DNA from 4 places in the Paenibacillus humicola genome. Region 1 is predicted to be linked to each of the others. Evidence: riboswitches for the same ligand, from Rfam matches in the RefSeq annotation. Region 1 holds a riboswitch; each other region holds the start of a gene.

Region 1 (7,687 bases):
AAAATAAAGGTGATGACCCCGGAAATCCGCTGCAGCGTAAACGCCCAGTTGCGGCCGTATTGGAACCTGCCCGTATTGGCATTCGACTGATAGGCGACATAAAGGCCGTACACCCCGTGAAAAATAAGCGGAAGCCAAATGCCGAACAGCTCAAGGAAAAAAACGAGCGGCAGATCGTTCAAGAACTTCACGCTGTCGTTAAATCGTTGCGGCCCGCCCTCGAAAGCGGAGTAATTCGTCAGCATATGTTCGATGATGAACAGGCCGAGCGGGATTACGCCGAGCAAAGAGTGGATTTTGCGGGATAGATACGAGTTTCCTTTCATAATCCGTGCGTTCTCCTTTCAAAACTGGGTCTCATTCGCCAAACTTCGCCAAAATCATTTTTCATTGTAACGCTGCCCCCTGTAAGCGTCAATAAAATTACCTGTCACCAATTGTTCACCGTTCACATTGTACTCCTCTTTCGCTTATAATGGAATTGCCGTTTTTTCATTAAAAATGATGCATATTCTGCATATGCAGCCGGAGGAAAAAGAGATGTTGGAGGAGTTAAGCATATTTGCCGCCGTCGTCGAGCAGTCAAGCATGAACAAAGCGTCCGCCGTGCTTAATTTGTCGCAGCCGGCGCTGTCGCGCAAAATCGCCCGGCTCGAGCAGGAGCTCGGCGTGGAGCTGTTCAACCGCGTCGGCAAGCGGCTCGAGCTGACGCGGATCGGGCAGCTGACTTACGATTACGCGGTCGAAACGCGCCAGCAGCATCTCCGTTATTTGAAGCTGGTCTCGGAATACAAGGCCGTCGGCCGCACGACGCTGACGATCGGCGCCAGCCTGACCACGCTGCAGACGACGCTGCCGGACCTGATTCAGGCGCTGACGGACCGCAGCCCCGAGCTCGACATTAAGGCGATCACCGGCAAAACGCACGAAATCGTCACGCTGGTCCGCGAGAAAAAAGCCGATCTCGGCATCGTCGCCTCGCGCATCGACGACCCGGCGATCCGCTGCGTGCCGCTGTTTGACGACCACCTCGAGCTGGTGCTTCCCCGCGGACTGTTCGTCGCGGACAAGGGCGGACCGGAAATCAGTTATTTGAACGGTCTGCCGATGATTTTATTTTCCAAAGGCACGTGGTACCGGATCCTGACGGACGAGCTGTTCGAGAAATACCGGCTGCTGCCCGACGTCCGGATGGAAATCGACTCGTTCGAGGCGATTTTGCGCCTGCTGCATACGTGCCGTGCCGCCACGCTGCTGCCGAAATCGTATTTGCGTGCGCAGCTGCTCGAAGATAACGAGCTGATGACGCTTTCGATTCCGGAGCTCGCCGAAACGAAACGAACGACGGCGCTCATCCATGCCGAAACGGAAACGCCAAGCCTTGCCGTCCGGCTGTGGATCGACGAAATCTCCGTTATGTACAAGAAGAAGCCGCCGGCCGCGGATATTTCCAAAAAGTGACGCCATCCCTAGAAGCTTTCGCTTATTCCCCGCAGGGTCCCCCGCAAAAAAACGGAAGCCGTTTAAAAAGGACAGCGCCGGCAAAATCGGCCTGTCCTTGTTAGTGTTGGCTATTTTTCCATTTCCAAATCCATACCGAGCTTTCTTGCCATCCAGGCGGTCGAGCTGGCCTGCAGCAAAATCGTCAGCATGATGGCCATGAACGTCACCGAAGCGATGACGTCGGCATGGTTTACGCCCATGCCGGCAAGCATGCCGGAAAGCGCAGCCGGGATGACGCCCGTCTCCCTTACCCAGCACATGAACCCCATTTCGCGCAGCGTCCACCGCGATTTCGCATCCGGCAGCGCGCTTGCCAGCACCGTCAGGGGGCGCGCGATCAGCATCAGCACGGCTACGGCGATCAGGCTCTGCCACCAGAAGCCGGCCAGCAGGCGTAAATCGACCTGGCTTCCGAGCAGCACGAAGATGAGCATCCGCATGATTACGGTGATATTGTCGGAAAAATGGGTCATTTCCTGGTCTTTGTCGGTCAGATCGAGACCGAACGTACCGGCGTTCCCCCAGATCAGGCCGGCGACGAAGGTCGCCATAAAACCGCTCACGTGAAGAAGGTCCCCGATCAGGTAGGCGGCGACCGCCGTCCCGATCATCGCGATCGTCGTATAATCGCGCAGGATGCCGAGCCGAAAATGGCCGACGAGGTACACGACGAGAAAACCGAACGCGATGCCGATGACGATGCCTCCGAGGGCCGTAATGAGAAAATCGCCGATCAAATGCCCGGCGTTCAGCGCGGATTTGCCCGTCGCCGCTCCGAGCAGCGCGAACGTGACGATGGATCCCGTCGCATCGTTGAAGGCGGATTCGCTTTCGACCGTTTCCCTTACGCGCTCGCGGATTTTGACCTGCCGGAACACCGGAATGATGGAAGCCGGATCGGTGGAGGCGACGACGGAAGCCGCCAGCAGCGAATAAAGCCATTCGATCCCGAACAGCAGGTGAATTGCGGTTCCGACGACGGCGACCGTGATGAGCACGCCCGGCACGCTGAGAAGGCCTACGGTCCACCCAACCTGCCTCAAGCCGTGCAGCCGGATATTGCGCCCGCCGTCGAACAGGATGATGGCCGACCCGGCCACGAGGATGAGCTGGTTGGTCAGCGAGCTGCTCGTCTCGTTGATCCAGTGCAGTCCTTGTCCGAGCAGCATGCCGGCGACGATAAACAGCGCCACATCCGGAAGCTTCAGACGGGATGAGACAAATCCGGCGATCATGCCGGAGCTTACGATTAATAGGATCAGTAAAAGCAGGTGGTGAATGATATCGGTCGTTGGCGTTTCCATGCATGTATTCTCCTATCCTATCCGATGGTCATTTTGCCCTCGGGGTAGCGGTACAGTTCTTTCTCCGTGCGCGGACCGAGCGCGTATGCGAGCGTCAGCGGGCCGAGCCGTCCGGCAAACATGGTGAGGCTGATCAAAATTTTGCCGACCAGCGACAGGTCCGGCGTGATGCCGGTCGTCAGCCCGACGGTGCCGAAAGCCGAGGTCGTCTCAAATAAAATGCGGATAAACGCCTTATCCTCCGTCGTCGACAGCACCATCGTGACGAAGATGACGAGCGCCAGCGACAGCATCGTGATCGTCAGCGCCTTGAAAATCCGCTCGCGCCCCAGCCGGTAGCGGAACATCACGATATCCTCGCGGCCGCGGATCATGGCGATGACGGCGCCGACCAGCGTCGTGAACGTGGTCGTTTTGATGCCGCCGCCGGTCGACCCGGGGGAAGCACCGATAAACATCAGGATGACGATAAAAAACTGCGTCGCCTGCCGCATCGAGCTGATATCGATCGTATTGGCGCCCGCCGTACGCGGGGAGACGGACTGGAAAAACGAAGCCCATATTTTGCCGCCCCAGCTCAACGATCCGAGCGTGGCGTCGTTCGTAAACTCAAACACGAAAATCACGAATGCGCCGACGCCGATCAGAATGCCGGTCGCGGACAGCACGACCTTGGAGTGAAGCGAAAGCCGTTTGTTTTTGCGATAGTCCATCAAATCGGCGATGACGATGAAGCCGAGTCCGCCCAGGATGATCAGCAGCATCGTGACGAGATTGACGATCGGGTCGTGGACGTAACCGACCAGGCTGACGAATGGCGTGCCGAATTGGCCGAACAGGTCGAAGCCGGCATTATTAAAAAAGGAGACCGCATGCCAGACGCCGAAATAGACCGCTTTTCCAAGCGGCATGTCGAACGCCCAGCGGACCGAAAAGAGAACGGCCCCGGCCAGCTCGATGCTGAGGGAATACAGGATTACCCTGCGGATCAGCCGCACGATCCCTTCCATGCTTGTCTGGTTAAACGCCTCCTGAAGGATTAACCGCTCCTTAAGCGAGATTCGTTTTCGCAGTACGAGAGCGAAAAGCGTCGACATGGTCATGAACCCGAGTCCGCCGACCTGAATGAGCGTAATAATGATGATCTGACCCGGGATCGAATAATGGCTGCCCGTATCCACGACCACGAGCCCCGTCACGCAGGTAGCGGAAGTGGCGGTAAAAAGCGCATCCATAAACGGAGTCGAAACGCCGGCGCTCGACGCGAACGGCATCGACAGCAGCAGACCGCCGAGCAGAATGATCAGGGCGAAGCCCGTGACCAAGATTCGGGGCGGGGACCATTTTGCCACGTTCAATATCGATTTGATCTTCATTCGTTCCCCCCACTGTACGGCTCCGTACGCACAAAAAAAAGCACTGGAATCCGAGTGCTTGTATGCGGTCATTCCTGTTCGTTCCAGCCTGCGAGGTTAGCTGACGGATTCGGGCCCGGACAGGCGGCCCTATTAGCCGGGAAGACTGCGGCGGCAAATATGCAATCCGCGGTGCCCGTCCTTGGCGAAATTCACCCCGTGCCGCCGGCAGCATGCCTGAATAAGCAGTTCGCGTCCGACAGCAGTATGGTTCCCCCGTTTTCAGTTTGAAATTCGGCTGTTTTATTCAATTGATTCACATTATAAAACGGAAGACGCGTAAAATCCAACCGTCAATACGGAAGAAATCCATCCGTTTTGCTTCAAATTGAGCCTTAGGCGTCCGCAAATCGGTCGGTTGCGGGCTTTCTTGTCCCGTTATCTTATCCTCCATCCGCAGGCTGCCCATTCGCATGGATAATTTCGGAACAACTATGATATGGTAGTTGTATAGCCCTTTTTTGTCCCCCAATTCAGCCGACCGAGGTGCATGTATGAATGACGATCAGAAGCAGCCGCGCCGGAACCTGTTCGCCTGGCTGGGCGCCGCCGGAATAATTCTCTTTTTGCTGGTGCAGGTCCTTCCGTCCACGTCCGAAGCTTTTTTCGGCAATTCGAGCGAAAAGGTCATTCCGAAAAGCGCCGCCGAACGCACCGCGGCCGATTTCGCCAGACGGCAGTTCGATCAGGCTCCGCTGAAGATGGAGACAGTTTACCAGTCGGACAGTCTGTTCTACGGCTACCTGGAGAAAACGAAGTTAACCAAAGCTTACGACAAAAAATACGACGTCAAATTTCCGACCGACACGTATCAGGTGAACGCAGACATGCCGGGTGGCGGCACGTTGTTCGTCTATATTCACATGGAGCACGGCAATATCGTCGGCTGGAACCGCGTTCCAGACCCGCAGCCGGCGAAGGCTCCCGGCGCGGGAGAAAGCCGCGACGCCGCCGTCAAATTCGCCGTCTCGCAGGGGTTCAAGGCGAATGCGTTATCGGTGAAGCGGGAGGATGCGAACAACGGCACCGTGTGGCTGAACGTAAACGGCTATTCGGCGGGGGATGCGAAGCTGACGCTGCAAATCCGCACCGAACGGACCGCGGACGGCCGAATCCGCGTCGCCGGGTATAAACCGGCGTTTACCGTGCCGCAGAGCTACTCGTCCTATGTCGACGCGCAAGAAAGGCTCGCCGGGAAGCTGTCTTTTATCGGCAGTCTGCTCATGTCGCTGGTCATGTTCATCCTCGCGATTATTTATGCCGTCCTGTACCGCAGGAACACGTCATTCGTGCGCGGACTCGTGATGGCCGTTTTGTTTCTCGGCATGTATACGGCGAACAACTTCAATATGAAGGATGCGCTGCTCGCCAGCTTCGGCGAAGATCCGGACGCCGCGCTTCAAGCGGCGGTGGCGGTCGGCTTCACCTGCTTTTTGACGGCCGGAATGGCGCTGGCGGCCTATTTCTCGCTTGTAGCCGGGGACGGCTTGTGGCGGTCGATGGGACGCAGCCTATGGCCGAGAGCGGCCGCGCCCGGGTACGCCGGACATGTATGGTCCAGCATGAAGCTCGGCTATTTGTTTGCGTTCATGCTGCTCGGCCTGCAGACGATCATTTTCATCGTCCTGATGAACGCGACCGGCGCCTGGTCGACGACCGACGTGACGCAGTCGCCGTACAATTTCGCCTATCCCTGGCTGTTCCCGCTGCTGGCGTGGTGCGCGGCCATATCCGAGGAGGCGGTTTACCGGCTGTTCGGCATCGCCCTGCTGCGCAAATGGTTCAAGAATACGTTTGTCGCCGCGCTCATTCCGACCGTCATCTGGGCGCTCGGGCACGTCACGTACCCGATATTCCCGTCGACGACCAGGCTGATCGAGCTCACAATTATCGGTCTCATACTGAGCGGATTAATGCTCCGCTACGGCTTTATGACGGTCCTGTTCGCTCACGCCGTCATGGACAGTGTCATGATGGCGGTGTCGCTCATTTTCCTCGGCGGGGCCGGCAATATCGTCATGGGCGCCGTTTATGCCGTACTGCCGGCTGTTATCGCTTGGGTCATCGCCCGCTTCGCCCGCTGGAGGTACCGTACCGCATGACGGCTCGGCTGCAGGGCCTGCGGCCCTTTATCGCCCGGCGCCGCCAGAGCGGCGTCGAACGGTCCGGCCGCAGAGCTTATGGCTCTTCGCGCAGCGCTTCGATAATTTGAACGGCGAGCTTCTCGCCGATGGACAGAGGCCGGAAGTCTTCGACGGAGGCCTCTTTAATTTTTTTAAGCGAGCCGAAATGCTTCAGCAGCGCCTTGCGCCGCTTCTCGCCGATGCCGGGGATGGCGTCGAGCCGCGAGGCGACCATCGATTTGGCGCGCTGCTCGCGGTGAAACGAGATCGCGAATCGGTGCACCTCGTCCTGAATGCGCTGCAGCAAATAAAACGGCTGACTGTCGCGCGCGAGCGGAATGATTTCCATCGTATCGCCCGCCATCAGCTGCGCGGTCTTGTGCTTGTTGTCCTTGACCAGTCCGCAGACCGGCACGTTCAGGCCGAGCTCGTTCTCAAGCACGTCCAGCGCGGCGGAAATCTGCCCCTTGCCGCCGTCCACGATGATGAGGTCCGGCTGCTGCAGCCCTTCCTTCAGCACTCGCTCATAACGGCGGCGGATCACCTCGCGCATCGTTTCGTAATCGTCCGGCCCCTGCACCGTGCGCACTTTATATTTGCGGTATTCCTTCTTGTCCGGTTTACCGTCCGCAAACACGACCATCGCCGATACCGGGCTCGCTCCTTGGATATTGGAGTTGTCGAACGCTTCGATGCGCCGCACCTCCGGCAGGCCGATCGCCTCGGCCAAGCCTTGGGACGCCTTCAGCGTCCGGTCCTCGTCCCGCTCGAGCAGACGGAACTTCTCGTCGAGCGTGACCGCCGCGTTGTCCGCCGCCATTTTCACCACGTCCCGTTTCCGGCCCCGCTGCGGCATGAAAATCTTGACCTTCAGCCAGCTTTGCATCGACGAGCGAACCTCATCGCCGGCCGTTCCCGGGGCGGGTCCCGCGTCTTCATCGCCGCCCGCGACAGGCGGAGCTTCGTCCGCCTCCTGCAACGGAGCAGGAAGCAGAATCTCCTTCGGCAGCGCCGGATTGTCGCTGTAATACTGCGTCACGAACGTGACGAAATCGTCGTACGCTTCGCCGTAATAAGGGAAGGTCGTCGCTCTTCGCTCGATCAGCTTCCCCTGACGCATATACATGATCTGGACGCACATCCAGCCTTTTTCCGTCGCGTAACCGAACACGTCGCGGTCCATCGCGTCGTTGATCGTTATTTTCTGCTTCTCCATCACCGCGTCGATCGCATTCAGCTGGTCGCGGAATTCCTTCGCCCGCTCGAATTCAAGCGCCTCTGCCGCCGTTTCCATACGTGCCTTCAGCGTTTTGCGCACCTCGTCGTGTCCGCCGTTCAGAAA
Region 2 (7,687 bases), 4.3 Mb from region 1:
GGCGCGCCGCAGCGTAAGGATGAATAGGCTGGAGAACCGGATCCAGATCTTTGAAGGGGATTTGCGTTTGTTTCATCTCCAATGCGGGTACGGTATATATGATGCCGTTACGGTCAATCCGCCTTACATACCGGCAGGTACGGGCGAGCCGAATGAAAATCCGTATGTCGCGACGGCGAGACATGAATTGAACGGCACATTGGATGAAATTATACAAGCATGCGCAAGGCTCGTCAGAACGGGCGGACGCGTATCGCTCGTTCATAAACCGTCCCGATTCGTGGAAATCGTGGATACGCTGCGTAAATGGAAGCTCGAGCCCAAACGGATCCGTTTCGTTCATCCCTATGTTGATGCGGAAGCGAATATGGTGCTGATCGAAGCGATCAGGGACGCGAAACCCGACGTCAAGCTGCTGCCGCCTTTGATTGTTTATAATGAAGAAAGACATTATCATGAAGAGATTTTACGGATTTATTACGGGAACAACGACCGGGACGCAAGGGGGGACCAGGATGAAGGTGCAGCGAAGCTTTGAATCGGGGAACGCCGAAGCGCGGCGGCAGGGGATGCTGTATCTGGTCGGCACGCCGATCGGCAATTTGGAGGATATGACCTTTCGCGCCATCCGGACGCTGAAGGAAGCCGATCTGATTGCGGCAGAGGATACCCGGCAAACCCGGAAGCTGCTGACCCATTTTGAAATCGGGACGCGGCTGGTCAGTTATCACGAGCATAATAAAGAGGCGAGCGGCGCGGAGCTGATCCGGCTTATGGAGGAAGGGCATCAAATCGCGCTCGTCAGCGATGCGGGGCTTCCGGCGATATCCGATCCGGGGGCTGATTTGGTGGCGGCCGCGGTCGAGAGGGACATTCCGGTCGTGCCGGTTCCGGGAGCCAATGCCGCCTTGTCCGCCCTCATCATGTCCGGGCTTTCAACGGACCGGTTCGTTTTTGCCGGCTTTCCACCGCGCGAACGGAAACCGCTTCATGAATGGCTGCAGCGGCTGCGCATGCAGGAAGGGACCGTCATTGTCTACGAATCGCCGCACCGCATCGCGAAGACCTTAAACGTCATGCTCGAGCTTTGGGGCGACAGGCGAGCCGCCATGATTCGGGAGCTGACCAAGCGGCATGAAGAAGCGGTTCGCGGGACGATTTCCGAATGTCTAACATGGCTGAGCGAGCATCCGCCGCTCGGGGAATATTGTCTGGTGGTCGACGGCGCAGGCGAGGAGGAACGGGCAGAACGTCAAGACGAAGCCCGCTGGTGGAAGGAGATCAGCGTCGCCGAGCACGTGCAGCGTTACGAAGCGGAGACGGGCGACCGCAAGGAAGCGATCAGGAAAGCGGCACAGGACCGGGGTCTTCCGAAGCGTGAAGTCTACAACGAATTGATGCGAAAATAAAAAAGGACCTTCCTAAGCGGGTTCTGGCTCAGGAAGGCAGTAAGGAGTATAAAAAAGGTTAGAATTAACAAGTTCGGTAAATGTATTATAACCTATAATTTCATTTTTGTCTCTTATTTTGTAATCGGGGAAGGCATTTCGCTCAAACAAACGTTGCAGACGATTTTTCCTTTGAAGTAAGTGACATTTTCGGCATTGCCGCAAAAGATGCAGGCCGGTTCATATTTCTTGAGCATGATCCGTTCGCCGTCTACATAAATTTCAAGCGCGTCTTTCTCGCCGATACCAAGCGTGCGGCGCAGTTCGATCGGGATTACGACACGGCCGAGTTCATCAACTTTACGAACGATACCAGTGGATTTCATCATGAACCTATTTTCTCCTCTCAGGTGGTAATTCGCCAGTGTTCGACAAAATTCTATCTTTTCTTGTATCTATAGTACCAACGTTTCCCATAATAGTCAACCACATTTTAACCGGAAATATTGGGCACTTTGCCCTTCAGACCATTGTTTAGGGGGATTATTGTTCAATGGGGGCTGTAATAGGGAATAGACATTTGGAAATCCATTTGCGACATTTTTCGACATATATTCGACTAATATTGTCGAAATGGTGTCCTATTGTCGAATCGGAGGGAAGAGCATGAATCTTAGGCATCCGCCGCTTGCGGAAGAGAAAGTATTTAAAGATCCCGTCCATAAATATATCTATGTGCAGGAAAATTTAATCTGGAAACTGATCAATACGCAGGAATTTCAGCGGCTTCGGCGGATCCGGCAGCTCGGCACGTCGTATTTGACGTTCCATGGCGCGGAGCACAGCCGCTTCTCGCATTCGCTGGGCGTCTATGAAATTACGCGAAAAATCATCTCTCAATTCGAACGGAGCGCTTACCCGGACTGGCCCCGGGAAGAAAAGCTGATCGCGCTCTGCGCAGCGCTCCTCCACGATGTCGGACACGGTCCTTTTTCCCACTCGATCGAGCAGATATTCGACACGAGCCATGAGGCGTGGACATGCCGCATCTTGCTGGAAAATACCGAGATCAACCGCGTGCTGCGCGAATATGATCCATCGCTTCCAGAGCATGTAGCCGGCGTCATCCGCAAAACGTACGACCGCCCCATTGTGATCAGTCTCGTATCGAGCCAAATGGATGCCGACCGAATGGATTATCTGCTGCGGGACGCTTATTTTACCGGCGTAAACTACGGCACATTCGACCTGGACCGGATTCTCCGCGTGCTTCGCCCCTATCAAGGGCGAATTGTTGTCAAAGAGAGCGGCATGCATGCCGTTGAAGATTATCTCATGTCGCGCTACCAAATGTATTGGCAGGTCTATTTCCATCCGGTGACGCGGAGCTCCGAGATCATACTTCGGCAAATATTTCGCAGAGCGAGCGAATTATATGGGGGTGACTATCCCTTTCGTTTCATATTGGATCCGCTTAGACGGCTGCTGGATGGCACGCTGGGCGTTGACAGCTACCTGGCGCTCGACGAGGCGCTGGTGCAGTCCGTCTTTATGCAGTGGACAAGCGAGCCGGACCCGCGGCTCTCGGCGCTGTGCCGCCGGTTCCTTCACCGCAGGCTGTACAAGTACATTGCGATGGAAGACGCGGACGACGGGCTTTGGGAAGAAATTCGAAGCGAGTTTATTGCCGCCGGCCTGGACCCCGAATACGACCTGGAAATCGACTTTCCCTACGATATGCCTTATGATGTATATCGTCCGGGAGCGCGATCGCTTACGGAAAAGGACGAAAAACCGCCCATTCTGCTCCTTGACGGAGAGGGCCGTCTGTCCGAAATCTCCGAGCGTTCCGAAATCGTTCGTTCTATCACGGGCCTTCATCAGGGCAAATACCATATCTATTACCCTGAGGAAACGGTGCGTGAATCAGCGCATTTGTTTCGTCCGCATATTCGTGCATTTTTCGGTTTCTTATAGAAAGGGGAATAGGATGATGCAGCCGCTATTAATCGACACGCATACTCACCTGGATTCGCATAAGTTCGACGACGACCGCGCGGAAATGATCGAAAGAGCGCGGGCAGCCGGCGTCCATATGCTGGTCAATATCGGCTTTAACCGCGAAACGATTCCATCCACGATCGCGCTTGCCGAGCAGTACGATTTTATTTATGCAGCTGTCGGCTGGCATCCCGTCGACAGCATCGACATGAAGCCGGAGGATTTGGAATGGATCGCATCGCTGTGCGATCATCCGAAGGTGGTGGCAATCGGCGAAACGGGCCTGGATTATCATTGGGATACGTCTCCTAAAGAGGTTCAGCACCGCGTTTTCCGCGAACAGATCCGGTTGGCCAGGCAGAAAAAAAAGCCGATCGTCATTCATAACCGCGACGCTCACGAAGATATCGTCCGGCTGCTGCAGGAAGAAAAAGCAAGCGAAGTAGGGGGCATCATGCACTGCTTTTCCGGCAGCTGGGAGACGGCGAAAAAGTGCATGGAGATGAATTTCTATATTTCCTTCGGCGGACCGGTTACGTTCAAGAACGCCCGCGTGCCGAAAGAAGTGCTGGCCCGCGTCCCTTTGGACAGGCTGCTGATCGAAACGGATGCGCCATATTTGGCTCCGCACCCCCATCGCGGAAAACGAAACGAGTCCGCATTCGTTCGTCTGGTAGCCGAGACGGCAGCGGAAATAACAGGGAAAACACTGGAAGAAATTTCAAAAATCACAACGGAAAATGCCAAAAAATGTTATGGAATTGAATGAATCAAGCTTATATCGCAAGGATTCGGGACTTTTCAAGCGAAAAAACTGATTTTGACGGAAGATATTGCGCGTATACCGTCTTATTTTCCTGTAAATTCGTTAAAATCGTCCTTAATCGCTTCTTTACAATGCGAAGCAAAAGACGGTATGATTCTTTTCAGAAAGTTTTGAAACTGAAAAACGGATTTCAAACCATTATCGCTTAATCTCCGGAAGCGGAGAGCGGGGGAACCACATGCTGCAGAAGGAAGGCCCTTACGCGGACCGTACTGAAGCATCGAATTCTTCTAGGGGTGAATTTCGCAGGCAGGCGCACCGGTGCGCCGGGCACAGGCGAATAGGGCGGCTCTCTCGCCCGAACCCGACAGCTAACCTCGCAAGCGTTCAAAGAGAGATCAACCTCGTGCAGCCAATCCATGGTCCGATTTCATTGCGGAAGCCACGAAACAGATCCTCTGTCATTCGGGGCTTCTTTATTTTTTGGTTAATATTGCTTTACCCGATGACATAGGGTTTTATCATGGAGGTGAGCTTTGGGGAAACCCGAAGAGCGTGTCTGCACGCAAATCATTATAGTCGCGTCAAATGTATCATGCGTAACACTCGACGGCGGGGCTATGTAAGGAGGACCGAAGAAGTGGGCGTATTCCCGTTTAAGGACACCCATGGTAAACGATCATCCAGCATGTCTTTCGCATTGCGATGGAAGCATGAGAACGTGCGTTTAATTGTGCTAAGCGCTCTGATCTCAATCGCTATGACTTTCATGTTTCTGGTGTTGTTGTACGGAACGGCTTCTGCTGACAAGCACGTCTCCGTAGTAGTGAATGGACGCGAGAGCCTGGTCTCCACCAAGGAGCGGGTCCTGCAACGCCTACTGGATGAACAAGCCATCACGATTGGACCGCATGACAAAGTGTCCATGCCGCTGAATGCGGAAGTAAAGGACGGGGACAGGGTCGTCATCGATAAAGCGGTTCCGGTCGTCGTGAAGGCCGACGGCAAGGTTAGAACGTTGTACACGACAGAAAGAACGGTACAGGGAGCGATCGAGGAAGCTCATTTGTTGGTACGGCCTCAGGATAAGGTGTTCCCTGCTCCCGAGACCTCAGTGAAGCCGAATATGGCGGTTCGGGTGACCCGGATCGACAAGAAATATTCCGAGAACCGGTATACGCTGCCTTTCAGCGTCATCAAGAAGGAAGATCCGAAGCTTGAAAAGGGCAGTCAAAAGGTCGTCAGAACCGGTAAAAAAGGCACCGTTGTGAAGCGATATGAAAACATTTTCGCGGACGGCGTGCTCGTGTCCCAGTCGATGGTGGCGAAGCTGATGCAGACCGACAAGAAGGATCAGATCGTCGCGGTCGGCACGAAAAAGCCGGAGCCCAAAGTTACCGTGCTCTCGGCCAGATCACCGAGCGTTCAGACGCTGACGAAGCGGGGCATAACGGTTAATGCTAAGAAAGTGTTACGAAACGTGACGCTGACCGCCTATACCGCAGACGCAGCCTCAACCGGCAAGAGCGAGTCGCACCCGCTGTACGGGGTTACGGCTTCGGGGACGCACGTTGAGGAAGGGCGCACGATCGCCGTCGACCCGGATGTTATTCCGCTCGGCTGGTGGGTCTATATCGAAGGCATCGGCTTCCGGCGTGCGGAGGATACGGGCAGCGCGATCAAAGGCAGTAAGATCGACGTCTACTTTGAGAACGAATCGTATGCCAACAAATTCGGCCGGAAACGGGGCTACACCGTGTATGTCATCGGTCCGAAAAAACCGGAAGCCGTATAGCGAACCGGTTGTGATTTATTCATATTCGTAATTCGAATCGAAATATGCCATGATAAGAAGAGGCGCTTGCCTCTTCTTTTTGCAGTTTGTCTGAAGGGAATGATCGGCTTATCTTATGATCAACGAAATCATTGTCGTCGAAGGGAAGGACGACACCGTCGCGATCAAGCGGGCGGTGGAGGCCGAGACGATTGAGACGGGCGGCTCCGCCGTTGGAGAAGACGTGCTGCGGCGGGTGGCGCTTGCCAGGCAGCGCCGGGGCGTCATTATTTTCACCGATCCGGACCATGCCGGAGAACGGATCCGCAAAATCGTCGCGCAGCGGGTGCCCGGCTGCAAGCATGCGTTTCTCCCGCAGGAGGAAGCCCTGTATAAAGGCGATATCGGCGTCGAGAACGCATCGCCGGAAGCGATACGGCGCGCGCTGTCGAGCGTGAGGACCGAGGTGCCGGAATCGGAAAGCCTGTCCGCGCCGGAAATTTCGTGGGACGATCTTATGCAGGCCGGGCTGGTTGTGCATTCCGAAGCGTCGGACAGGCGGCTGCGCATGGGCAATCTGCTCGGTATCGGCTACGCGAACGGGAAACAGTTTTTCAAGCGGTGCACGATGTTCCGCATCACCAAGGCCGAATTTGCGGCGGCGCTCCAGCGAATGGAACGGGAATTGGAGGACGAATGAACGACGAACGGACGCCCCGGCGGCAGAGCGGCGGCAGGCCCGTACTGGCGGAAGACAGGGCGGTACAGGACATCGCCACGCCCAGACGGACGCGCGATCTGATCGCGAAGCACGGCTTCACCTTTAAGAAAAGCCTCGGCCAGAACTTTCTGGTCGACCAAAATATTTTGCGCAAAATCGTAGCGGCCGCCGAGCTGGATCAAACGAAGGGCGCGCTCGAGATCGGCCCCGGTATCGGCGCGCTGACGCAGCAGCTCGCGCTGGCCGCGGGTAAAGTGGCCGCCGTTGAAATCGACGATCGGCTCATCCCGATCCTGCGGGATACGCTGGCGGATACGCCGAACGTAAGCATCGAGCACGGTGACGTGCTGAAGCTCGATCTCGGCGCGCTGATCGCGCGGGAATTCGGCGGCCTGCAGGGCGTCAGCGTCGTCGCCAATCTGCCCTATTATGTCACGACGCCGATCCTGATGAAGCTGCTCGAAGAGAAGCTGCCGCTCGAGCATATCGTCGTCATGATTCAGAAGGAAGTGGCCGAGCGGATGGCGGCAAAGCCGGGCGGCAAAGAATACGGCAGCCTAAGCGTGGCCGTCCAATATTACTGCGTGCCCGAGCTCGTATGTATCGTGCCGCATACCGTCTTCATTCCGCAGCCGAACGTCGATTCGGCGGTCATCAAGCTGACGCTGCGGGACAAGCCGGCGGCGGACGTGACGGACGAGGAGCATTTTTTCCGGACCGTGCAAGCCTGCTTCGCCCAGCGGCGCAAAACGATTGCCAACAATTTGACGGCATTCGTCGGCAAAGACCGCCGCGGGCTTGTAGCGCCGCTGCTGGAGGGCTGCGGCATCGAGCCGTCGCGCCGGGGCGAGACGCTGACGCTGCACGAATTCGCCGCGCTCAGCCGCGCGCTGATCGAAGCGGGGCTGCCGCCGAAGCCGTAAGGCTCCTCTGGCCGCAGCAGCAGGGTTAAGTCGAAGCGGCACCATGACGAAGAGCGGCCCCAAGCGGCCGCTCTTTTTCATATTGGGAAGCGCACCATCGCCCCTGTCCGCCCA
Region 3 (7,687 bases), 4.1 Mb from region 1:
GATGCCGACTTGGGCCGCGATCGCCTTCGCCGTCCGTTCGTTGTCTCCGGTAATCATGATCACCTGAATCCCCATCTCTTTCAAACGGCCAACCGCGTCCTTCGAGGTTTCTTTAATCGTATCCGCCACTGCAACCATCCCGGCATACCGGTTGTCGATCGCGATCAGCATCGCCGTCTTGCCGGCTTCTTCCAAACGAGCCATCGACTCGTAAGCATGCTTCACATCGACTTCGTACTTCTCCATCAATTGGCGCGTGCCGATGAGCAGTTGTTTTCCTTCTACTCTGGCTTTGATACCGAATCCCGGAATCGCCTCGAAGGACTCGGTTCCCGGCAGTTCGATATTTCGTTCACGGATGCCGGCAGCGATCGCTTCCGCAAGCGGGTGCTCCGAATTTTTTTCGGCCGCGCCGACGAGTTGAAGGAATTCCGTTTCGTTTTCTTCTGTTAATACATCCGTCAGTTCCGGCTTGCCTTTCGTCACAGTACCCGTTTTATCCAGAATGATCGCGTCAATCTTATGTGTCTGCTCCAAATGCTCGCCGCCTTTGAACAAGATACCAAGCTCCGCGGCGCGTCCGGATCCCGCCATGATTGAGGTCGGCGTTGCCAAACCGAGTGCGCAAGGGCAAGCAATGACGAGGATCGCGATGGCCTTTTCCAATGCCGTTGCAAAATCACCCGGCGTCACGAAGAAATACCATACGAGGAAAGCGACAACTGCGATTCCGACGACAATCGGGACAAAAATGCCGGAGATGCTGTCCGCTACCCGTTGAATCGGCGCTTTCGAGCCTTGCGCTTCTTCCACGACTTTAATAATTTGCGCTAGTGCCGTTTCTTTGCCGACTTTTGTCGCCTTAATACGCAGCATGCCGTTTTTGTTGATCGCTGCGCCGATTACGGAGTCCCCGGCTTTCTTTTCTACAGGAAGGCTTTCTCCGGTCAGCATCGATTCATCGACCGAAGACATGCCTTCAAGAACTTCGCCGTCTACCGGCACTTTATCTCCGGGACGGACAAGCGCGATGTCCCCTACGATAACTTCATCCACTGGAATCGTCAGCTCTTGACCTTCACGAACAACCAAAGCCGTTTTTGCCTGCAGACCCATGAGCGATTTGATCGCTTCCGATGTGCGGCCTTTAGCGAGCGTTTCAAATAGCTTCCCTAAAATAACAAGCGTGATCAGGATCGCACTCGTCTCATAGTACAAAGACGGTCCGTGATGGACACTGCCTCCTTGCGCGGCCCAATCGATCGTCAGATACAAGCTGTAGAAGTAAGCGGCCGAAGTGCCCAGCGAGACCAAAACGTCCATGTTCGCACTGCCGTTGCGGAGCGCCTTATATGCACCTGCGTAAAACTGTCTGCCGACATAAAATTGTACAGGAGTGGCCAGAACAAGCTGAAACCATGGATTCATCAGCATTTCCGGCAAGTAGATCCATGAGGTGAATGAAAAATGCGCAACCATGCTCCACAAGAGAGGGAAGGAAAGAATTGCCGAAAGGAGCAGTTTCCGTTTTTGATTCTTGACCTCATGGCCGCGGTGATCATCTGCGTTTTCACTTTCCTGTTTGGCGATCGCTCTGTAACCAAGCTGTTTGACCTTATTTTGCATCTCTTCGATCGAGACTTCACCCGGCGAATATTCAACACGAGCAGTTTCCATCGCAAAGTTGACAGATGCACCGGCCACGCCGGGCATTTTGCCGAGTCCCTTCTCGATGCGATTCGCGCAAGCGGCGCACGTCATCCCTTCCAGCTTAAACAGAGCCACTTCTTTAGCCGTATCATAGCCGAGCTTTTTAATGGTCTCTTCCACATTCCCTATGCCAATTTTCGCCGGGTCGTAAGTGATGCTCGCTTTTTCCAGCGCAAAATTGACACTTGCGGCAGAGACTCCTTCCAATTTGTTTAGGCCCTTCTCAATTCGGTTCGCGCAAGCGGCGCACGTCATGCCCGTGATTTGCAAAGTCGTTTGTTTGGTTTCTTGTGCAGCGTTTGTTTCCACAATCATTCACCTCTTGTTCAATTCCTTGCTCGTAGTATACCCCACTACCCTATTTTTAGTCAACATCTTTTACAATACCCCAGTACCGTATATTATCGGTTAAAGAAAAAGCAGCAAGCGCTGCTGGGCTTGGGTTTTATTTCATGAGTTTGTTCATGGTGATCATCAGTTCCGATAAAACCTCGGTATCCCCTTCTTGGATACGCTCGATGACACAGCTTTTCAGGTGATGCTCCAGCAAAAGTTTTCCGACTCCATTCAGAGCGGATTGAATCGAGGCGATCTGGTTCAGAACGTCGTCACAATACGTATCTTTCTCAATTAACCCTTTAATGCCGCGAACCTGACCTTCAATCCGATTCAGACGGCTGATCAAACTATTTTTTACTTTATCCGAATGATGGCTTTTTCGTCCCGTTCCATCGGTTCCGCAACAATTGGAATCCTGTTCATTTACTTGACCCAGCATTTCCATTTCCACGCTCATTTTGACTCGCCTCCTTCATAATCTATATTATACTATACTCCCTCCCCCTATACAATCAGTGGTAATATTGTCCCGGCAACGCAGGTAAGGAGCATCCCGCTTCGCCAGCGGTGCGGATTCCAAGGGCTCCCACTACGCTCGTCCGGAACAAAACCGCGGCCGCTTCCGTCACGAAACGGTCTTTTTGACGTACGCTGCGCCTCCGCCGGATTTTGCCCCTTTTTCGACAGGACGGCGAACCGCCGCCCCGCTCCCGAAGAACGCTTTAGCCGAAAAAATAGGCCATCTGAAAACCCGGAAACCCGCTGTACGAGTGAAACGCGAAAAAGTTGCACTTTCATAATTCTAATGTGTGAACAAATTGTGAACTTGGAAGGAGAAGTGTGAAAATGATCGAAATGTAAGCGAAGATGAAAATTTTGCCGAATTCCCGCAAGGGAAACGGGGGAACCACTCTGGGTGAATTGATCCCGGTATCCGCAGGGCCGGATGCCAGAGGCGATCATAGGGAGCCTTCAACCGAACCCCACAGCTAACCTCGCAGGCGTTGGAAGGAGCTTCTCTTTTGAAAAAGGTTTTGCTGCTCATGATCGGTCTCGTCATTGCGGCAGCCTTCCAGGCAGGAAGCGTGTTTGCGGACTCCAAAATGGATGGCGTCATCAGCGACGTGATCGGAACGCCGTATCATTACGGCGGCACCACGACGAAAGGATTCGACTGCTCCGGATTTACGATGTACGTGTTCGATAAACTCGGCGTCAACATCCCGCACGCATCCTCGTCGCAAGCCAGGCTCGGCAAGAAAATCGACAAGAGCGACTTGATCGCCGGCGACCTCGTATTTTTCAATACGAACGGCAGAGGCATTTCGCACGTTGGCATCTACGTCGGGGACGGCAAATTTGCCCACTCGTCCTCCAGCAAAGGCGTGACGATCAGTGCGCTCAGCGATTCGTACTACTCGAAACGCTTTGTTACCGCGCGTCGCGTCATGAGCCCGGATACGTTTCAAAAGTATGCCGACGAACCGTCCGATGCACCGGACGGCGGCGGAGACGCCGATTAATTCGCTCCGCCCTTCAGGAAGAACCGGCTTCGATCTATAGTGAAAAGAAGGCGAAAGCTTCCCCTTTCCTATAGAGGAGTCAAAAACGCAGCCTGCCCTGTCCGCCTGCCGGACAAGCGGGCTGCGTTTTTGTTTACCCTCGTGATGAGCGGCGTTTCGGGAACGAAATGAAACCATCGGCGCAGGGGCGGCAGGATGAGCGTCTGATCCGAGCAAATCATGATCTCGCGGCGTCAATCGGTTTCTTCACCTTGTAGCGCACCCACCAGAAGGTCCGGCCGACCTGCACGTCGAGCGTCGTTCCGGCCGGCGCAAACAGCTCGTGCAGCTGAAACGCGGTCTCGCAGCCTTCGCCGCGCCGGTCGGCCAGCACCGCTGTCGCCCCGTCGCGCAGACGCGAATGCCACAGGTTCAGAAAATCCCTTCGCTCCGCCGCCGGCAGCTCGCGCAGGCAAAAACAGGCTAACCCGGCTTCGAACGTGCCTTCGACGCCGGCAAGCTCGCCCGACCGGACCGATTTCGAAGCCGGCGCCGCCAGTCTCGGCGCGCCGGGTCCCCCGACGCGCAGCACCGACCGCCCCGCAAGGGTGCGCGAAAGCGCCTCCTCCACCTGCTTCCACTCCTCCCTTCGCGCATCCAGGCTTTCCCGCCATTTTGCCATCCGGCATCCTCCCGTCCCCGCCGCAAGCGGCGGCCGTTTTTTCTATTCCTATGTGGGCCTGTGCGCAAACTGACCAAAAAACGGGTATAATGGTACCACTTCAAGCTGTCCCTTGCAGAGGAAAATCGCAGAAAGGAGTTTTCGACGGTGACCGAAATGTGTGCGGAACTGTCCGCCTTTCATCCGACGCTTGCCGGCTGGTTCGCGCAAGCCTTCGGCGAGCCGACCCCCGTGCAGCTGGAAGCCTGGGCGTCCATCGACGCCGGACGGCATACGCTGATCGCCGCGCCGACCGGTTCCGGCAAGACGCTTGCCGCTTTGCTCCCCTGTCTCGACCGGCTCGCGCGGGACAAAGCGGCAGCGGACAAAGGAACGGCCCCGCGGGAGCCGGGGGTGCGCGTGCTGTACGTGACGCCGCTGAAGGCGCTCAACAACGATATCCAGCACCATTTGACCGGCTTTATCGACGATATCGAACGCTTCCGGGCGGAAAGCCCCGTAGACGGACAGGACGACTGGCCCGGGATCCGCACCGCGGTGCGGACGGGCGATACGCCTTCCTCCGAGCGCGCCAAAATGATCCGCAGGCCGCCCGATGTGCTCGTCACGACACCGGAATCGCTCTATTTGCTGCTGACGGGCGAGAAGAGCCGCGCCATGCTGCGCACTGTACGCACCGTCATCGTCGATGAAATTCACGGCCTCGCCCCGGATAAGCGCGGCGCGCATTTGTCGCTTACGCTCGAGCGCTTGTCCGCGCTGTGCCCCTCCCCCGTCCAGCGGATCGGCGTATCGGCGACGCAGAAGCCGCTCGAACGCGTCGCGCGGTTTCTCGGCGGCTGGGAGCGGGCCGGCGACGCCGCGGAGACGGCCGGAGCGGCGGCATCCGAAGCAGGCCGCGCCGAAGGTCCGGGCGGCGGTTCGGCTGCCGCGGATGTGACGGCGGGATCGGCAATCGGCCAAGCGGACCGCGCTGCGGGCGCGGGCGGCAGCCACCCGCTCGGCTTCGCGGAGAGGCCCGTGCGGATCGTCGAAAGCGACATGACGAAAACGATCCAGGTGCGTGTCACGATGCCCGACCTGAGCCGGCCGGCCAAAACGCGCGACGCCGTGTGGCAGCCGATCGTCGAGCGGCTGATGCAGCTGATGGAGGGCAGCCGTTCGGCGCTGCTCTTCGTGAACAGCCGCCGGCTGTGCGAGCGCCTCGTCCTCCGGCTGAACGACGCCGCCGGATACGAAATGGCCCGCGCCCACCACGGCAGCCTGTCGCGCGAGCGCAGGCTCGAAGTCGAGCGGATGCTCAAAGCCGGCGAGCTTCGCTGCCTGGTCGCCACGTCCTCGCTCGAGCTCGGCATCGACGTCGGCCATGTCGACGTCGTCATCCAGATCGACTCGCCGAAGACCGCTGCGGCCGGCATCCAGCGGATCGGCCGGGCGGGCCACGCCGTCGGCGGCGTCAGCCGCGGCTTCATCCTGGCGCGGAGCCGGAGCGAGCTGCCGGAGGCGGCGGTGCTGTGCCGCGACATTGCGAGCCGAAGCATTGAAGCGATCTCGCTCCCGGAAGCGCCGATCGACGTGCTCTCGCAGCAGATGACCGCGATTGTCGCCGCCGGGGATCTGTCGGTGGACAGCCTGTATGCGCTGGTCGCCGGCAGCGAATGCTATCGCAGCCTGCCGCGTGAACGGCTGGAGGCGGCGCTTAAGGTGCTGGCCGGCTTCTATCCGTTCGCCAGGCCGCTGATCGATTGGGACCGCGGCGCCGGTCTGCTCCGCAAGCGCGCCGGCACTGCGATGGCGGCCATCACCGGGGCCGGCACGATCCCGCAAAGCTCGGCCTATCCGGTTCACCATGCCGACAGCCGCAGCCATCTCGGCGAGCTGGACGAGGAATATATCGCCGAAAGCCGCGTCGGCGACGTGTTCCAGCTCGGCACGTCCTCCTGGATGATCACGGGCATCGAGAACGACCGCGTTTATGTGAAGGAAGCACCGAACCGTTTCAGCGAGATCCCGTTCTGGCGGGCCGAGCCCGGCGGCCGCAGCTACGAGCTCGGCACCAGGCTCGGCGCATTCCTGCGCGAGCTTGCGGACCGGTTCGGGCTGAGCCCGGAAACAGCCGGGCGCGGCGGGGACGGAAGTGGACTTGCCGGTCTCGGGCGGGGCGCGGATCCAGCAGCAAGCTCCGATGGTCCGGCAGCAAGCTCCGGGCATTCGGCGGAGTCCGGCGGCCCGGACTCCCGGCTGCCCGGCGCGGATGCGGAACGCTTCAAGACCCCCGATCTGGCGGCAGTAAACCCGTCCGGCGAGGAGCTGCGGGTGCGCGGGCGCGAGGAAGCCGCCGAAGATTGGCTGGATGCCGAGTACGGGCTCGACCGGCTGGCGGCGTCCGAGCTGATCGGGCTTGCCTCGGCGCAGCACCGGGCGCTCGGGCTGCCGACCGACCGCCGGATCATGATCGAGCATTACCGCGATTTGATGAACCAGACACGCATCATTATTCACAGCGTGTTCGGGCGGCGCATCAACCGGACGTGGCTGCTGGCGATCGAGCGGCAGTTCGAACGGCTGCTCCCATACAAGCCTTACGGCAACGCCAAGGACAACGGCATCGAGCTTGTGCTGCCGGACGGGGATGCCTCCTGGCTGCAGACGCTCTGGCAGGTCACGCCGGAGAGCGCCGAGCCGCTGCTGTCCGAAGCCGCATCCGGCTCCCCGCTGCTCGCGATTGCGTTCCGGCGCATCGCCGAGACGTCGCTCCTGCTGTCGCGCAGCTTCACCCGCACCCCAATGTGGCAGAAGCGGCTGCGGAGCGAAGAGCTGTTGAAGCAGTCGCTTCCGTACGCGGAGCATTTTCCGTATCTTCAGGAGGCGATGCGCGAATGCCTGCACAGCTATTTGGACGCCGGCGGCTTGAAACGGCTGCTGGAGCGGATATCGGGCGGCGAGATCGAAATCGCCGTCCGGGAAACGAACGCCCCGTCGCCGTTTGCCGTCCAGTTTCTGGCCGATTATGCCAATACGCAGCTGTACGAGGGAGACGGGCTCAGCGAGGCGACGCAGCTGCAGCTGCTCGGCGTCAGCAAATCGCTGGCCCGGGAGCTGTTCGGCAGCGAGACGGTCGCCGGCGCGATCGATCCCGCCGCGATGGCCGCGGAAGCGAGCCGCCTGGACACCGGCGGCGGCCGGACTCCGGCATCGCCGGACGAGCTGGCCGCGCTGCTTAAGCGGCGAGGCGATATGAGCGGCGGGGAAATCGCCGCGATCGCAGGCGCGGAGGCCTTGAGCTGGGCCGAGTCGCTCCGGTCCGCCGGGCGTCTCGCCCTGCTCCGTTTCGGGGCCGAGCCGCGATGGATTTGCGCGGACGAAGCGGAGATGTACGCGCGGTTCCCGGCAGCGGAGAGCGCAATCGCCTTCGTGGCGGGGCGATACGCCGAAGGCCGCCTGTCGTTCACCG
Region 4 (7,687 bases), 3.7 Mb from region 1:
CGGGGCGGCCCTGCGGCGGCCGGGAGACGTTCAGCGGCCCGCGGATGTTGAACCATTTGCCTTCATGATCCGCGGAATGGACCTTCGACTTGTCCGCGAAGATGCCGCCTGCCTTATCCAGCACGATCGCGTCATCCTCCCAGCCGTCCCACAGCTTCGTCACGACGTCGATATATTCGCGCGCCCGCTCGTAGCGCAGATGGTGCTCCAGATGCCGCTCCTTGCCGTAGTTGGCCGCAGCGCCGCGGTTGGCTGTCGTCACGATATTCCAGGCGGCGCGGCCGCCGCTCAGATGATCGAGCGTCGCGAACTGGCGCGCGATCGTATACGGCTCGCTGTAGGTCGAGGAGACGGTGCCGGTCAGTCCGATTTTTTCCGTGACGGCGGCGAGGGCGGACAGCAGGACGATCGGCTCCGGACGTACGGGGGACATATACGACACGGCCGTGTCGAGCTGGTCGGACAGGGCCAGTACGTCCGCGAAAAAAATCATGTCGAACTTGGCGTCTTCGGCGATGCGGGCCAAGTGCGCATAATGGCGGAAATCCAGAATCCCTTCCGCATTGGCGCCGGGATGACGCCACGCGGCCACATGATGGCCGGCCCCGGACAGGAAGGCGCCGAGGCTCATTTGTTTTCTCGTTTCGGTGGACATACAAGATCACTCGCTTTCTTGAATGGCTTGCTGCCGGACAAACGCAAAAAAGGAGACCGCCAGCGCTGCAGGTTTGCAGTGCGAAGGTCTCCGGTAGTCCGGTCGAATTCATTTAATTCCGATTGGAACGGTATGTTATAAAAGGTAGCAGATCGGATTCCATCCGTCAATCCTTTTTTTGCGCCGTCAGCAGCGGGTTCTCCGTTGACAGAAACCGGGACGAGGAGTAACATGAAGACACTTATAAACCCGATCCGTACGGTCGGGTTTAATCGCCGATATGCCGTAAACGTTTACATCCTGCTGTTACACTCATGCGGCTGCGGCTTTTTGAACCTTAATCATGAACGGGAGGCGCGAAAATGCAGTATCGCAAGCTTGGCAGAACGGGGCTGAAGGTATCCGAGGTCAGCCTCGGCGCGATGGCGTTCGGAAGATGGATCGACGAGGAGGCGTCGGTGAAGGTGCTGGACGCCGCGCTCGATGCCGGTATCAATCTGGTCGATACGGCCGACGTGTACGGCAAAGGAATGGACCTGTCCGACCCGCTGCAGACGGGCGAATCCGAGACGATTTTGGGCCGCTTGATGAAGGGCCGCCGGGAAAAAATCATCCTGGCGACGAAGGTGCACGGGCGCGTCGGAAACGAGCCGAACGACGCGGGGCAAAGCCGGTATCATATTTTTCGGGCGATCGAGAACAGTCTGCGGCGGCTGAACACCGATTACGTCGACCTGTACCAGGTGCACCGCTTCGACCCGGAGACGCCGCTGGACGAGACGCTGGGTGCGCTCGACGATCTCGTGCGCCAGGGCAAAGTCCGCTACATCGGCTGCTCCAATTTTGCCGCCTGGCAGATCGCCAAAGCGCACGGCATCAGCGCGGTGCGGCAGCTGCACCGCTTCGAGAGCGTGCAGCCGGAATACAGCCTCATTACGCGCAATATCGAGCCGGAGCTTGTTCCGTTCGCGCTGTCGGAAAGCGTCGGCATCATCGTGTACAGCCCGCTCGGCCGCGGCATTTTGTCCGGCAAATACCGGCCCGGTGAAGCGCCGCCGGCCGATTCGCGTCTGGCCGCGGGCGAGCAGCGGCTGAAGGCGCTGATCGGCAACGAAAGGAGCCTGGCGATCGTGGATATTATTCGCCCGCTTGCCGAGCGCCGCGGACTTTCGCTCGCGCAATACGCCCTGGCGTGGGTGCTCAGCCGTCCAGGTATCACGTCCGCCATTCTCGGCGCGTCCAAGCCGGAGCACATTACGTCGGCGGCCGGCCGCTGGGACGAACGGCTGTCGCAGGAGGAGCTGGACGAAATCGACCGTCTGACGGCGCATTTGAACAACATCGGAAAATCGCTGGTGAAGCAGTAATTCCAGGATGCGGACAAACGAAATCCCCGGAGCCGAATTTCGGCGCCGGGGATTTTGTGTTCGCCGGTGCGAGTTGGTGGGTAATTGCAGGCTGCAGCCGTGCCTGTCGCCGCTGCTCAAAAGCGCTTTTCGCTGCCGAAGCCGCAAGCGGCACCCTGACCGCGAACGCTGCGGCTGCGAGCCGCCGCGGCAGCCGCGCGCGGCTTCTTCGGCGTCCAAGGCACTCCTGCTACGGCTGCGAGCCGTCGCGGCCGCTTACCATATCTTCCGCAGCACCCAGGGCGCGCCCGTTACGACTGCGAGCTGTCGTGGCCGTAGCTCGCACCTTCCGAGCCGTTCAGGTTCGAACCGGCTTTCTCGTTCTCCGCGCTGCGCTTGTACGCGACGACGACGATGCTGCCGTCCGCAGAGTCGGACAAATCCCGCTCGAGCTCCTGCAGCCGTTTGATTTCGGCGGGCGTCAAATCCGCCGGTGAATATTGCATTTTACCGCCTCCCGGTCAGTGAGTCTGATCCTATTATTGCCCGTTTCAGCGGGATTTACCCCCGTTCCCGGACATGCAGATACGAACCGCGCGGAACAAAATAAACGGCCCGTGCAGGCATTTTGCCCGCGCAGGCCGTTTGTTTTTCGGAGGCTTGGAGAAGAAGGGCTATCCTCCGTAGCTGTCCCTCCAGCGAAGCAGGCGCCGTTCGAGGAACCGGACGAGCGAATCGGTCAGCTTCCCGACGAGGGCGAAAATGAGAATGCCGACGAACACGATCGGCGTTTGCGAGAACTGCCGGGCGTCCATGATCAAATAGCCGATCCCCGCGCTCGAGCCCATGAGCTCTGCGACGACGAGGCCGAGCCAGGCGACGCCAAGCGACAGCCGGATGCCGAGCAAAATGTTCGGCAGAGCCGCGGGCACGATGAGCAGCGCGATCTGCTTGAAGCGGCTGTACTGCAGGACGCGGGAGACCTCGAACAGCTTGATGTCGACGCCGCGGATGCCGAGAAACGTATTGACGTAGACGGGGAAAAAGGCGCCTTTGGCGATCAGCAAAATTTTCGACAGCTCGCCGAAGCCGAACCACAGGATGAACAGCGGCGTTACCGCCAAATGCGGGATCATCCGCAGCATTTGCAGCGACGGATCGAGCGTCTGCTCGAAACGGCGCACGAAGCCGACCAGAATGCCGAAGACGAGCCCGAGTCCCGCCCCGAGTCCGAAGCCGAGCGCGGCGCGGTACATGCTGATTTCAAGATGGCCGAAAAGCTCTCCCGTGCGGATCAGGTCCGCGAAGGCGGCGGCAATTTCAAGCGGCGTCGGGAGAAGCGTCTCCGACGTCAGCCCGAGATTTCCGGCCGCCTGCCATGCGGCGAGCAGAATGACCGGCAGCGCAAGGCCAAGCAAGGCGCCGCGCGACTTGGGCCCGGGCCTCCACTTCTTCGCCGGCGTCTCGGCAGGGGAGGACGGCGTCCCGATTCCGGATGCCGGAGGAACGTACACTTTATTCATTTTTTGATCACCTCATCGTTAAATTGGGCCCGGTCCGGCCGGTCAGATACTGTAGCTGGCTTCGGGCTTCGGATCGTCGATTTTCTCAAACTCGCCGATGATGCGGACGCGATATTCCTGGAAAGCCATTGACGTTTTCTTCCGCGGAAAAGGCAGGTCAATCGGCACGACGCTGCGAACCGAGCCCGGGCGGGGCTTCAGGATGACAACGCGCTCCGCCAAATAGATCGCCTCGTCGATATCGTGCGTGACGAAAATCATCGTCGTCCGGTTGGTTTCCCAGATGTCGAGCAGCACCTCCTGCATATGGCTGCGGGTAAAAGCGTCCAGCGCGCCGAATGGCTCGTCGAGCAGGAGCACCTTCGGGCTGCGGAGCAGCGCCCGGGCGATCGATACGCGCTGGGCCATCCCGCCCGACAGCTCGCGCGGGTACGAGCGTTCAAACCCCTTCAGCCGGACAAGCCCGATCAGCTCGTCGACCTTCTCCCGCACCTCCGGCTTCTTCAGCGAAAGATCCCCCGCAATATTACGTTCGACGGTCAGCCACGGGAAGAGCCGCGGCTCCTGAAAAATGAACCCTTTGTCGATGCCCGGTCCGATTACCTCCCTTCCGTCAAGCCGGACCGCTCCGGTATGCTCCGTATCGAGGCCGGCCAAAATTTTCAGCAGCGTGCTTTTGCCGCAGCCGCTCGGTCCGATGACGGTGATGAATTCGCCTTCTTTCATTTGCAGGTCGATGTTGTGCAGGGCCTGCACCGGCCCGGCCTTGGTTTCGAAGCGCCGGTTCAGGCCGGCGATGTCGATTTGGACGGCACTCACGCACATTCGCTCCTTTCGCTTTGCGCCCCATAAAAAAAGAGGCATTTTCGCCCTTTAGCGAAAATGCCTCCGTTTGTACGGTTGGCGCCCCTATGCGGTTTATAAATCGTCTTAATCTCATAAATCCGATAAAAATTATTGTATATGGAAAACATCGTAACAAGGCGGAAGCCCGATGTCAATGCCTTTTTGCTTCCTTTTTTGCCGCCCTGTTCAAGCGATGCTGGTGCGGGTTTTCAGCGAAATCCACAGCAAGAGGCCGCGATCATAAGGCCGGCCGATAAAACGGCCTGCAGCGGCGGAAGGATACACGAAATATCGCTTCATACCGGTCTTTTCTATTCTTTACAGCCGAGCCCCGGCGGAGTATGATTCGATTCGTGATTATTTCGCAGTTTATTTTATTATTGGATCGCTGAATTTCCGCCAGACAGGCGGAAAGCGGGGGAACCGACAGTGCGGGACCGGCCGGGGCCAAGAGCCCGGTTCGATTATCGCACGGGGGTGAATCGCATTCGGACCTTATGGGTCCCGGACGCGTAGGGCGACTCATGCCGCCCGAATCCGGCAGCTAACTTCGCAAGCGTGGACATGGGAGGCGGATATGAATTGTAAACGGACCTGAACGGCCGCAGAGGAACAGGGAGACTCTGTGTTTTTGTGCTGTGCGGAAATGGTTATTGATACGAAAGTAGTACCCGGCTAAGGCCGGGCAATCCGGGAAAAATAAAAAAGCGCTCCGGACGATTTTCAAAGGAGAGTCCACACTGATGGTAAATAAATTGAAGCGCTTCTTGATCGGGCGGCCGATGAAGTCGACCGAGCTTGAAGACGAGAAGCTCGGCAAGCTGAAGGCGCTCGCGGTGCTGTCGTCCGATGCGCTGTCGTCCGTCGCATACGGCACGGAGCAAATTTTGCTCGTGCTGATGGCTGCTGGATTCGCGGCCGTCTGGTATTCGCTGCCGATTTCGCTGGCCGTGCTGGGGCTGCTGACGGTGCTTATCCTCTCGTACCGCCAGACCATCTACGCCTATCCGACCGGAGGCGGAGCGTATATCGTGGCCAAAGACAATCTGGGCGTGCCGACCGGGCTGGTGGCCGGCGGATCGCTGCTTGTCGATTATATTTTGACGGTCGCGGTGAGCTCGTCTGCGGGAACGGACGCCATCACGTCGGCATTTCCCGTGCTGCACGATTACCGCGTGCTGATCGCGCTTGTCATGATCGTGTTTCTGACGATTATGAATTTGCGGGGCATTACGGAGTCGGCTTCGTTATTGGCGGTGCCGGTGTACCTGTTTGTCGTCGCGATTTTCGTCCTGATTATTTCCGGCTTGATTAAATATGCGGCGGGCGGCATTCATGCGGCGGCTCCCGAAATCGGCACGACCGTATCGAACATCAGCCTGTTTCTGCTGCTGAAGGCGTTCAGCTCGGGCTGTTCGGCGCTCACCGGCGTCGAGGCGGTGTCGAACGCCATCCCGAACTTCAGGCAGCCGGCCGAGCGCAACGCGGCGATGACGCTTATGATGATGGGCCTCATCCTGGGCAGCATGTTCATCGGCATCAGTGTGCTCGCTTATTTGTTCGGCATTGCGCCGGATCCGAAGGAAACGGTCGTCTCGCAGATCGCCGAATCGACCTTCGGGCGCAGCGTGCTCTATTACGCGATCCAGGGGATCACGGCACTTATTTTGTTTCTGGCCGCGAATACGGCGTATTCCGCTTTTCCGCTGCTTGCCTTCATGCTGGCGAAGGATAAGTTCATGCCGCATATGTTCAAGGTGCGCGGCGACCGGCTGGGATTCTCGAACGGCATTATTTTTCTCGGCGTCATGTCCATGCTGCTCGTCATCGCCTTCCACGGCGATACGGAAAATCTGATTCCGCTGTACGCGGTCGGCGTATTCATCCCCTTTACGCTGTCGCAGCTCGGGATGATGGTCCGGTGGGTCCGGCTGAGGCCGCCGGGCTGGGCCGTGAAATTCGCGATCAATACGATCGGCATGCTGACGACGCTGACGATCACGCTCATTTTCATTTTTACAAAGTTTACGCAAATCTGGATGGTATTCGTTTTTCTGCCCGTCGTCATCTATTTGTTCAACCGTATTCACCGGCATTACCGGAACGCGGCCGAGGAGCTGCGCATCAACATCAAGTCCGACAAGCCGTGCATCAAAGGGAGTACAATCGTCGTCCCGGTCGCCGGCATTACGCGCGTCGTACTGAACTCGATCAGCTATGCCAAATCGCTGACCGACAACGTGCTCGCCGTCTACGTCGGCTTCGACGATGAGGAAATCCGGAAGATGGAGGAGCGGTGGGAAGAGTGGAATCCGGGCATCCGGCTGATCGTGCTGCGGTCGCGCTACCGCAGCGTCATGAAGCCGCTCATCAAATTTATCGAGACGGTGGAATGGAAAACGGCGGAAACCGACCATATCACGATTCTCATTCCGCAGTTCATCACGAAGCATTGGTGGGAAAACCTGCTGCACAACCAGACCAGCCTGCTGATCCGCGCCTACCTATACAACCAGAAGGACGTCGTTATCGCCACGGTGCCGTTCCATCTGAACCGCTGATGCCCTCCGGAATTTCGCGGCCGGTAAAACGAGTGCATCCTATCGTTAATCCTTCCTCGTAAATGCCGTGCAAAACGGTGGGGAAAACCGCAATCCGGAAGAAATCCATCTGCCGCTATCGTGATACGATAAAGGAAGATTTCTAACTCCCGCAGATGAAAGGAAGGATAACGAATGGCGAAACTGACGCCCTACATTTTCTCGGAGGATGCCAAAGCGCAGGCCGATTTTTACATCGAGGCGCTCGGCGGAAAAATGAACTCCATCTTGTTGCACGGCGATCTGCCGGATGCGAAGGAAGAGATGAAGGATAAGGTGATGCATCTTTGCGTGGAAGCGGCGGGCGTATCCATTTTTATGTCGGACATTGCGAACATGCAGGTGAGCCGGGGCGATTTCATTAATCTGGCGCTCGAATTCGGTGCGGAAGCGGAAGCTTATGCCGCTTTCGAGAAGCTGTCCGAGGGCGGCGTCGTGCATGATCCGCTCAAGCCGGCTTTCTGGGGCTCGCTGTTTGGCCGGCTGCAGGATAAGTTCGGCGTCAGCTGGATGATCACGACCGCATCGGCAGCGCAGGAAGGCTGAATGCCTCGCAGAGAAAAGCCGAATTCATCATCTATCGTGAGGCCGCCGGAGCATCCGGCGGTCTTTTTGTATGCCTTCCCCTACCAAGCCGGGCAGATAGGAACCCCCGCGCATTCCGCGGATATGTCGGCGATAACTAAATTTGAACGTCTTAGGCACCTGCTGCATGAA

The links. Region 1 has a riboswitch for cyclic di-AMP ahead of PD282_RS19645 (TrkH family potassium uptake protein). Riboswitches for the same ligand answer to the same signal wherever they lie in the genome.
Region 2: linked by a shared signal. The riboswitch ahead of PD282_RS00140 (ubiquitin-like domain-containing protein) and the one ahead of PD282_RS19645 (TrkH family potassium uptake protein) in region 1 are both predicted to bind cyclic di-AMP.
Region 3: linked by a shared signal. The riboswitch ahead of PD282_RS00705 (C40 family peptidase) and the one ahead of PD282_RS19645 (TrkH family potassium uptake protein) in region 1 are both predicted to bind cyclic di-AMP.
Region 4: linked by a shared signal. The riboswitch ahead of PD282_RS02970 (APC family permease) and the one ahead of PD282_RS19645 (TrkH family potassium uptake protein) in region 1 are both predicted to bind cyclic di-AMP.

What each region holds. Positions count from the first base shown of each region.
Region 1 is NZ_JAQGPL010000001.1:4,277,986-4,285,672, forward strand. Features, by position in the region: gene PD282_RS19630 (succinate dehydrogenase cytochrome b558 subunit) at 1-326, opposite strand, end outside; gene PD282_RS19635 (LysR family transcriptional regulator) at 541-1,461, shown strand; gene PD282_RS19640 (cation:proton antiporter) at 1,572-2,807, opposite strand; gene PD282_RS19645 (TrkH family potassium uptake protein) at 2,825-4,183, opposite strand; cyclic di-AMP (ydaO/yuaA leader) riboswitch at 4,254-4,472, opposite strand; gene PD282_RS19650 (CPBP family intramembrane glutamic endopeptidase) at 4,717-6,324, shown strand; gene uvrC (excinuclease ABC subunit UvrC) at 6,401-7,687, opposite strand, start outside.
Region 2 is NZ_JAQGPL010000001.1:23,413-31,099, forward strand. Features, by position in the region: gene PD282_RS00115 (tRNA1(Val) (adenine(37)-N6)-methyltransferase) at 1-538, shown strand, start outside; gene rsmI (16S rRNA (cytidine(1402)-2'-O)-methyltransferase) at 516-1,409, shown strand; gene PD282_RS00125 (AbrB/MazE/SpoVT family DNA-binding domain-containing protein) at 1,523-1,777, opposite strand; gene PD282_RS00130 (HD domain-containing protein) at 2,055-3,365, shown strand; gene PD282_RS00135 (TatD family hydrolase) at 3,382-4,158, shown strand; cyclic di-AMP (ydaO/yuaA leader) riboswitch at 4,348-4,557, shown strand; gene PD282_RS00140 (ubiquitin-like domain-containing protein) at 4,877-5,950, shown strand; gene rnmV (ribonuclease M5) at 6,066-6,629, shown strand; gene rsmA (16S rRNA (adenine(1518)-N(6)/adenine(1519)-N(6))-dimethyltransferase RsmA) at 6,626-7,573, shown strand.
Region 3 is NZ_JAQGPL010000001.1:143,472-151,158, reverse strand. Features, by position in the region: gene PD282_RS00715 (heavy metal translocating P-type ATPase) at 1-2,019, opposite strand, end outside; gene PD282_RS00710 (metal-sensitive transcriptional regulator) at 2,156-2,488, opposite strand; cyclic di-AMP (ydaO/yuaA leader) riboswitch at 2,917-3,068, shown strand; gene PD282_RS00705 (C40 family peptidase) at 3,072-3,572, shown strand; gene PD282_RS00700 (hypothetical protein) at 3,790-4,233, opposite strand; gene PD282_RS00695 (DEAD/DEAH box helicase) at 4,390-7,687, shown strand, end outside.
Region 4 is NZ_JAQGPL010000001.1:621,625-629,311, forward strand. Features, by position in the region: gene PD282_RS02945 (LLM class flavin-dependent oxidoreductase) at 1-655, opposite strand, end outside; gene PD282_RS02950 (aldo/keto reductase) at 1,018-2,022, shown strand; gene PD282_RS02955 (hypothetical protein) at 2,313-2,507, opposite strand; gene PD282_RS02960 (ABC transporter permease) at 2,676-3,524, opposite strand; gene PD282_RS02965 (ABC transporter ATP-binding protein) at 3,567-4,349, opposite strand; cyclic di-AMP (ydaO/yuaA leader) riboswitch at 4,747-4,946, shown strand; gene PD282_RS02970 (APC family permease) at 5,114-6,931, shown strand; gene PD282_RS02975 (VOC family protein) at 7,106-7,516, shown strand.